DNA from 2 places in the Methylocaldum gracile genome. Region 1 is predicted to be linked to the other one. Evidence: predicted binding sites of a transcription regulator. Region 1 holds the regulator's gene; the other holds the start of a gene.
What was found. The regulator HrcA, encoded in region 1, represses chaperone genes, less so after heat shock. The targets are predictions, from matches to a motif close to TNTTAGCACTCNNNNNNNNNGAGTGCTAANA.
Positions count from the first base shown of each region.

Region 2: a site for HrcA is predicted at 2,437-2,467, ahead of groES (co-chaperone GroES). Genes of this name have one in related genera too.

Region 1 covers NZ_CM132196.1:835,480-839,904, reverse strand. Annotated here, with positions in the region: gene recN (DNA repair protein RecN) at 1-330, opposite strand, end outside; gene ACWJJK_RS03630 (NAD(+) kinase) at 333-1,217, opposite strand; gene bfr (bacterioferritin) at 1,278-1,742, opposite strand; gene hrcA (heat-inducible transcriptional repressor HrcA) at 1,917-2,975, shown strand; gene grpE (nucleotide exchange factor GrpE) at 3,061-3,678, shown strand; gene dnaK (molecular chaperone DnaK) at 3,755-4,425, shown strand, end outside.
Region 2 covers NZ_CM132196.1:714,561-718,985, reverse strand. Annotated here, with positions in the region: gene ACWJJK_RS03185 (vWA domain-containing protein) at 1-65, shown strand, start outside; gene ACWJJK_RS03180 (DUF2905 domain-containing protein) at 69-284, shown strand; gene ACWJJK_RS03175 (c-type cytochrome) at 640-960, shown strand; gene ACWJJK_RS03170 (NAD(P)/FAD-dependent oxidoreductase) at 1,011-2,282, shown strand; gene groES (co-chaperone GroES) at 2,518-2,808, shown strand; gene groL (chaperonin GroEL) at 2,851-4,425, shown strand, end outside.

The sequences.
Region 1 (4,425 bases):
GCGACCATTGACGAAAGCCTTCGAACGGCCGTCTTGACTGATAACCCGCCGCACCAGACACTCGCCGTCCTCCGATAATTCATTTTCGTCGAGCCAGCGACGCGCATCTGCAGCATCCTCCAAGCCGAACGAAAGACTGATCTCGGCGCGCGCAGCCCCGGGGCGGATGAACCCCGAATCGGCACGCTCGCCCAAAGCCAACCCCAAAGCAGTTAATAATATCGATTTCCCGGCGCCGGTCTCGCCGGTTAGCACGGTCAATCCGCGCTCAAACTCCAGATCGAGTGATCGGACGACGGCCAAATCTCTGATGCTGAGGTGGACAAGCATAGTCAGCTTCGATAACCGGAGCTCCAGTTGAGCTTCGCTCTGAGAATCTCAAAGAAATCATAGTCAAGCGGATGAAGAATGCGAAAAGTCTTAGGTTCTCTTCGAATCTCGATGCGATCCTCTATTTCGACATCAGGAAACGACACATTGTCGCAAACGACCTGAGCTTTGAATTGTTTGCTGGGACGGAAGGCAATTTCGATTACGCTGTCGTCATCCACCACGATCGGACGATTAGACAAGGTATGGGGATTGATCGGCGCTAATACGATAGCCTTAAGCGTGGGATAAAGAATCGGACCTCCAGCCGACAGGGCGTAAGCCGTAGAGCCCGTGGGAGTTGACGCGATAAGCCCATCAGAGCGTTGCGAATTCAGAAAAACGCCGTTGATCGATGCCTCAATCTCGATCATGCTGGCGGCATTCCCGCTATGCACGACTACTTCGTTAACCGCCGTCTGCTCGTATATCACATGACCGTTGCGAAAAATTTTCGCCCGCAACAGAAAGCGCTCATCGGCACTGTAGCGTCCGTCAAGAATTTCATCGAGCTTCGCTCCGGCGTCCGACGGAGAAATATCGACCAGGAACCCCAATCGCCCCAGATTGACCCCAATCAATGGAATCTCGAACTGCGCGAGAACACGCGCGGCGGATAAAAGTGTGCCATCGCCGCCAACCACAATTGCGAGATCGCAGCACTGGCCTATTTCGGCAACGGTACACGTTTCCGGCGAAGAATCGGCTACGAAATGAGCGCAGTCCCGTTGCACCAAAACACGCAGGCATCTCCCGGTAAGATGTCCGTAAAGCGAGGAAAGGGTTTCGGCTATGCGTGGCGCATCGGGCTTCCCGATTAGGGCTACGTTCCGGAAAATGGATGGCATATGTGTCTGAAGCCGCGAGCGTCCCGCGTCACTGTAAATGGGGCTGACCGGTACCGCAGCTTACATCTGAGACTGCAAATAGTTCTGCAGGCCGATTTTCCGAATCAACTCCGCCTGCGTTTCAAGCCAGTCGACCTGCTCTTCCTCATCTTCGAGTATCTCTTCCAGAAGATCTCGGGAGACATAATCTCCGGCCTTTTCACAAAACTCGACCGCTTCGCGCAGCAAAGATACGCTTTGAAGTTCCAACTGAAGGTCGCAGCCGAGCATTTCCTCCGGATTTTCTCCGATCTTCAAATGCCCCAAATCCTGCAAGTTTGGCAATCCTTCAAGAAACAAAATACGCTCGATCAACTTGTCGGCACGCTTCATCTTACCGATAGATTCATCATATTCGTGCTTGTCGAGCTCGCCCAACCCCCAGTTCCTGTACATTCTCGCATGAAGAAAATACTGGTTAATGCCGATCAGTTCGTTGCCCAGCACGCGATTAAGATAATCGATAACCGTCGAGTCGCCTTGCATAATTCTCTCCTTGGATATGGAAGCGTTCGCCATGTGGTGACCTAAGATTTACACCTAATTAGACGCCGCTTTGCTCGATATGGTATGAGCTTCTTGACACATTATCTAGGGGTTGCTAACTTTTTAGCACTCGATGGTCTCGAGTGCTAAAACCCCCACCATTCGAGGATACCGGTGCCTAAATATCCCCAATTGAGCGAGCGAGCCCAACACTTGCTTAAAGTGCTGGTGGAGCGTTATATCGGCGAAGGCCAGCCGGTTGGTTCGCGGGCTTTAGCGCGCGACACCGGCTTGAATTTAAGCCCGGCGACGATCCGCAACATCATGGCGGATCTCGAAGACATAGGGCTGATCACATCGCCACATACGTCAGCGGGACGCATGCCGACGGTAACCGGCTACCGTTTTTTTGTTGATACCTTGCTGACCATCAAACCTTTGCAGCAAGACATCATCCGACAGCTCCGCCAGGACCTGAATACTCAGGAAGATCCCGACGATTTGCTCGAAGCCGCCTCTCGCGTCCTCTCGGAAGTAACCCATATGGCGGGCCTCGTGATGTTGCCGCGCAGGGAGATAGTCACCTTCAGACACATCGAATTTATCCCGCTGTCCGGTCAACGCTTGCTGGTCATCCTGGTCACTAACGAACAGGAAGTCCACAACAAGATCATTCACTCACCCCGTCAGTTCACGCCTGCCGATTTGCAAGCGGCAGCAAATTTCCTCAATTCAACCTATGCAGGCAAGGATCTAACTGCGATCCGCGAGAGTCTATTTAACGACTTGCAGGAAATGCGGAATCGTTTAAGCCAGGAAATTATTGATGCGGCTGAAATCGCGGATTTGGCGCTTAAGGATAAAGGAAAACGTCGGAACCCGTTTGTGCTAACCGGCGAAATCAATCTGATGGATTTTGCCGATTTGGCCAATATGGAGCGGCTCCGTTCCTTATTCGAAACGTTTCATCAGAAGGAAGACTTAGTCCATCTACTAGACCGTTGCCTAGAAACCCCCGGCGTCAAGATCTTTATAGGCGAGGAATCCGGCTATCGTGCGCTGGATCAGTGCAGCCTGGTAACCGCCTCCTACTCTCTCAATGGCGAGGCGGTAGGCGTACTCGGCGTTATCGGCCCCACCCGCATGGCGTATGAGCGGGTCATTCCTTTGGTTGACATTACCGCGAAATTGTTGGGGGCCGCCTTGAATCAAAAATCGCTGACCCCATCTTAATTCTTAACCCATATTGGTAGAAATCGTCGACCTGTGTGCGTGCATAGGCACACGGGCTCATTATTTTTCGTTGAGGAGCAGTTATATGAGCAAAGACCAGGCTTCGCCCGAATCGGCGCCAAAGGCGCCAGATCAAGCGGAACAAGCCGCTTCTGTCGACACGGCAATCACAACGGAAGAAGGTGTTGTCGAACCAACGCCGATCGAGCAACTTGCACAGCAATTGACCGAAGCAACTCGCCGAGCGGAGGAGAATTGGGACAAATTCGTACGCACCCAGGCCGAGTTGGAGAATTTGCGCCGACGCTCGGAAAAAGAACTCCAGAATGCCAATAAATATGCTCTGGAGAAATTTTCGAAGGAGCTATTGACCGTGGTCGATAGCCTCGAACTCGGGCTGCAAGCGGCCGTCGGAGAGACCTCGGATGTGGTGAAATTGCGCGAAGGCATGGAGCTCACGCTAAAGCAGCTGAATTCGGTACTGGAAAAATTCAGCGTCCGAGCAGTGGATCCCATAGGCGAAAAGTTCAATCCGGACTTACACCAGGCCATGGCGATGCAACCGACCACTGATATCGAGCCCAATACGGTGGTAAAAGTTTTCCAAAAAGGATATCTCCTCCATGATCGCCTGTTACGTCCGGCCATGGTGGTTATTGCCCAAGCCGCCGCAGAATCCACGCGCATCGACGAGCAAGCTTGAAATCAGCCTTGGCGCCCCCATATTAACGCTAAACCCACACCTAACCCACAAGCTATTGATTAATTTGGAGAATTAAATGGCGAAGATTATTGGCATCGATTTGGGCACCACCAATTCCTGTGTGGCCATTCTTGAAGGGGGCAAACCGCGCGTCATCGAAAATGCCGAAGGCGCTCGCACCACCCCCTCGGTCGTGGCCTTTACGGCCGATAACGAGGTACTGGTCGGGCAGTCCGCTAAGCGGCAGGCGATCACCAATCCCAAGAATACCTTATATGCCATAAAGCGGCTTATCGGACGCCGCTTCAAGGATTCTGTGGTTCAAAAAGACATACATCTTGTGCCGTACAAGATTGTCGAAGCCGATAACGGCGACGCGTGGGTCGAAGTCAACGGCAAAAAAATGGCCCCCCCGGAAATTTCGGCACGCGTATTGATGAAGCTGAAAAAGGACGCCGAAGCGTTTCTCGGCGAGGAGATCAAAGAGGCGGTCATCACCGTACCCGCGTACTTTAACGACTCCCAACGCCAAGCAACGAAAGACGCCGGCCGCATTGCTGGGCTCGATGTCAAGCGCATCATCAATGAGCCGACCGCCGCAGCCATGGCCTTCGGTCTGGACAGAAAGCACGGAGACATCAAAGTTGCGGTCTACGATCTCGGCGGCGGTACGTTCGATATTTCCATCATCGAAATTGCCGAAGTCGACGGTGAGCATCAGTTTGAAGTACTTTCCACCAACGGCGA
Region 2 (4,425 bases), 120 kb from region 1:
CAGCACTCTTGCTGTTCGCGACGGTCTACTTGATTGATGGTGGCGAAGCGTCAAAGAGGACTTGAGCGATGTCTTTCGGGAAAATTCTCATCTACGTCGGTATCGGCCTGTTTCTGCTCGGATTGGTCCTATCCTACGCCCCGGGACTGTTCGGCTGGTTCGGAAAGCTTCCCGGTGATATCCGGATTCAGGACGAGAATCGGTACATATTCATCCCCATCACCTCCATGATCATCATCAGCCTCGCGCTGACTCTGCTGATCAACCTGTTCTTTCGTCGCTAGCCGGCGTCACAACCGCCGAGCTCGCGTCCATCGTCGCAGCTTCATCTAGCCGCGTGAACACCAGCACGGGTTTCCGCTAATGCCATATCAACTTATTGTTTTATTAGCATATTCTGTAACTCCTTTGGTCACGACCCGGTACGTTAACCCGGTATTCGGGAACAAGAATCCGCCCAGAAAGCGGCCGCGGCATGGAAATTTCAGTACATCCCGTAGGGTTACCGAAACACACCCGAAACCTGCCCCCCCACCAAGGGCGACAGAGAAACGTCCCGTCGCGCGGGGAAACTTAAGTGACCGCGCGACGGCAAACGAATTGGCCAAACCTCATTAACGTCACCGAGCGAGGTAACACATGCGTAAATCGTTTTACCCCCTAAGAACGTGTTTCGTATTGATTACTGCCACGGCCACTCCACTAAGCGCCTTTTCCGAGCCTCCCGCCGGACGTCTCCTTGCCGCGCAATGCGCGCAATGTCACGGAACCGACGGATCGGGCTATGAGTCGCTGGCAGGGGAGTCTGCCGACGAGTTGTATGACGAGCTGATCGAAAGAAAGTACCGCCCGGTCGAGGACATCATGGACAGGCAAGCCCGCGGTTATACCGATGATCAACTACGGTTGATCGCCGACTACCTTGGCTCGCTTCCGCGAGCCTCGTCCTCGGACGACTAGCCTCCTACCGCAGGACCAATGACGCCAACTCCCGACAGGAGAGACTAAACATGACTGCTTTCAACAGACGGCAATTTCTAAAACTCGCCGGCGCAACCTCGCTTGTTGCGGCCATGCCCAGAAGTTTGAGCGCCGCGACACCGCTCTCGAATCGAGTCGTCATCATCGGCGGAGGCTTCGCTGGCGCGACGGCGGCCAAATACCTCAAACATTGGGACAATACCATCGATGTCACCCTGGTTGAGCCCAACGCCACACACTACGCCTGTATTTTGTCCAACCTGGTCATCACCGGCGCCATCTCGATGAACCGGATCAACCTAAGCTACGACGGTTTAAGAAATCGAGGCGTCAAGATCGTCCAAGCCCTGGCTACCGCCATCGACCCGGTCGGTAGCAAGGTGGGTCTGTCGAATGGCGCCACACTAGACTACGAGCATCTGATCCTTGCGCCCGGCATCGACTTCATCAACCCGAATCCGGCCGGAGCCGAACGTCTGTACGACCCGAACCTGACGCCCCACGCCTGGAAAGCCGGGCCCCAGACTACCCTGCTCAAGAATCAATTGGCGGCCATGCCGGACGGTGGCGTGTTCGTCATGAACGTCCCCAAAGCGCCCTATCGCTGCCCACCCGGCCCATATGAGCGTGCATGTATCGTCGCCGCTTATCTGAAGCGCAAGAAGCGACGTTCGAAGATCATCGTGCTGGATGCGAACCCAGACATCGTGGCCGAGCCGCATACATTCGGCACGGCATTCAGCCAGACCTATGCAGGAACGCTCGAATACCACGCCAACGTAGGCATTACCCAAGTCAATTCATCGCTCAAGACAATAGACACCACGATCGGCGCGTTGTCGGCGGACGTGCTCAACATGATTCCCAACCAGAAAGCCGGACAGATCGTCTTCGACGCCGGCGTGGTCAACGATCCGACGGGCCGATGGGCGACGGTCGATCCGCTGACTTACGGTTCAACCGTCTACGAAAACATCTATGTGATCGGCGATTCTCAGGCAACGGCACAACCGAAGTCCGGCCACATGGCGAACTCCCAGGCCAAAGTTTGCGTCGACTCGATCATCCGCGCGTTCGTCGGCGAAACACCGGACCCGCAGCCGACGACCAATTCGGCCTGCTTCAGCCCCATCACCGAGACCGAAGCGTCGTGGTTGACTGCGGTTTACCAATACGATCCGACAACGCACAGCATGAAGCGCGTCGAGGATTCGTTCGGCGAAGCGGCGGAGCCGTCGTCGGAAAATTACGAGCACATGTTCCATTGGGCCGACAACATCTTCGCCGATTCGTTTAGGTAGGGCGGCGACCCGCTTTCCACAAGACCGGCCACGCGAGGCCATAAAACCGAAGGCCAGCCTAACGCTGGCCTTCATCCTTTCTGAAATGCTAGCTCGATTCGGTAATCAAAATTTCATATTGCGCCCCTTGAAAACTAAATCCGCATCGCTATATTGTTAGCAGCTCTCGACAGAGAGTGCTAACACTACAGTGTTTTTTTGAGGTTCAAACTTCTTCAAGGAGAAAACAGTCATCATGAAAATTCGTCCCTTGCATGACCGTATCGTCGTAAAACGCTGGGAAGAAGAAAAAACATCCCCGGGCGGAATCGTCATTCCCGACACCGCAAAGGAAAAGCCGATCAAAGGCGAAGTGGTTGCTGTAGGAAACGGAAAAGCCCTGGATAACGGTCAAGTGCGCGCACTGGATGTAAAAGTCGGTGACAAAGTCTTGTTCGGCAAGTATGCCGGTACCGAAGTCAAAATCGACGGCACCGAATATCTGATGCTGCGCGAAGACGACATCATGGGCGTATTCGAAGCCTGATCCACGACCTAACGTTCAGACTGATTTTGGAGGAATTAACTGATGGCAGCTAAAGAAGTCCGTTTTTCCGATGACGCCCGTCAGCGCATGCTGGCCGGGGTTAACGTTCTGGCCGACGCAGTGAAGCAGACCCTGGGCCCGAAAGGCCGTAACGTCGTGCTGGAAAAGAGCTTCGGCGCACCGACCGTCACCAAAGACGGCGTTTCGGTCGCAAAAGAGATCGAACTGAAAGACAAGTTCGAGAACATGGGCGCTCAGATGGTGAAGGAAGTCGCCTCGAAGACGTCCGACGTCGCCGGCGACGGCACCACCACGGCAACCGTCCTGGCTCAGGCCATTGTCCGCGAAGGCTTGAAATCCGTAGCGGCGGGTGCAAACCCGATGGATATCAAACGCGGCATCGATCAGGCGGTCGGCGTGGTCATCGAAGAGCTGAAGAAACTCTCCAAGCCCTGCACCGACAGTAAAGCCATCGCCCAGGTCGGCACCATCTCCGCCAACTCCGACGAGAGCATCGGCAAAATCATCGCCGACGCGATGGACAAGGTGGGCAAGGAAGGCGTGATTACCGTTGAGGAAGGTTCCGGTTTGGACAACGAACTGGATGTTGTCGAGGGTATGCAGTTCGACCGCGGCTATCTCTCGCCCTATTTCATCAACAGCCAAGAAACCATGAGCGTCGAGCTCGAAAACCCGTACATCCTGCTGCACGACAAGAAGATCTCCAACATCCGCGACTTGCTGCCGCTGCTCGAAAAAGTGGCGAAATCCGGTCGTTCGCTGTTGATCGTCGCCGAGGATGTCGAAGGCGAAGCGTTGGCGACCCTGGTAGTCAACACCATGCGCGGCATCATCAAGGTTTGCGCCGTTAAGGCGCCGGGCTTCGGCGATCGCCGCAAGGCCATGCTGGAAGACATCGCCATCCTGACCGGTGGCCGCGTCATTTCCGAAGAACTGGGCCTGAGCCTCGAAAAAGTCGACCTGGGCGATCTCGGCAGTGCGAAGAAGATCCAGATCAACAAGGAAAACACCACCATCGTCGACGGCGCCGGCAAAGCGGAAGACATCAAGGCTCGCGTCGAGCAGATCCGCAAGCAGATCGAAGACACCACCTCGGACTACGATCGCGAGAAACTGCAAGAGCGCGTGGCCAAGCTGGCCGGCGGCGTTGCCGTGATCAAAGTCGGCGCAGCCACCGAAGTCGAGATGAAAGAAAAGAAAGCCCGCGTGGAAGACGCGCTGCACGCAACCCGCGCTGCGGTTGAAGAAGGCATCGTTCCGGGCGGCGGCGTCGCTTTCATCCGTGCTCAAAACGCGCTGAAGGATCTGCAGGGCAAGAACCACGACCAGACCGTGGGTATCGCCATCCTGCGCCGTTCGATCGAGGAGCCGCTGCGTCAAATCGTGACCAACGCGGGCGAAGAAGCTTCGGTCGTCCTGAACCGGGTTCAGGGAGGCGAAGGCACCTTCGGCTACAACGCTGCGACCGGTGAATACGGCGACATGATTCAGATGGGTATCCTGGACCCGACCAAGGTCACCCGTTCCGCGCTGCAGAACGCCGCGTCCGTGGCCGGTCTGATGCTCACCACGGAAGCCATGGTGGCCGAACAGCCG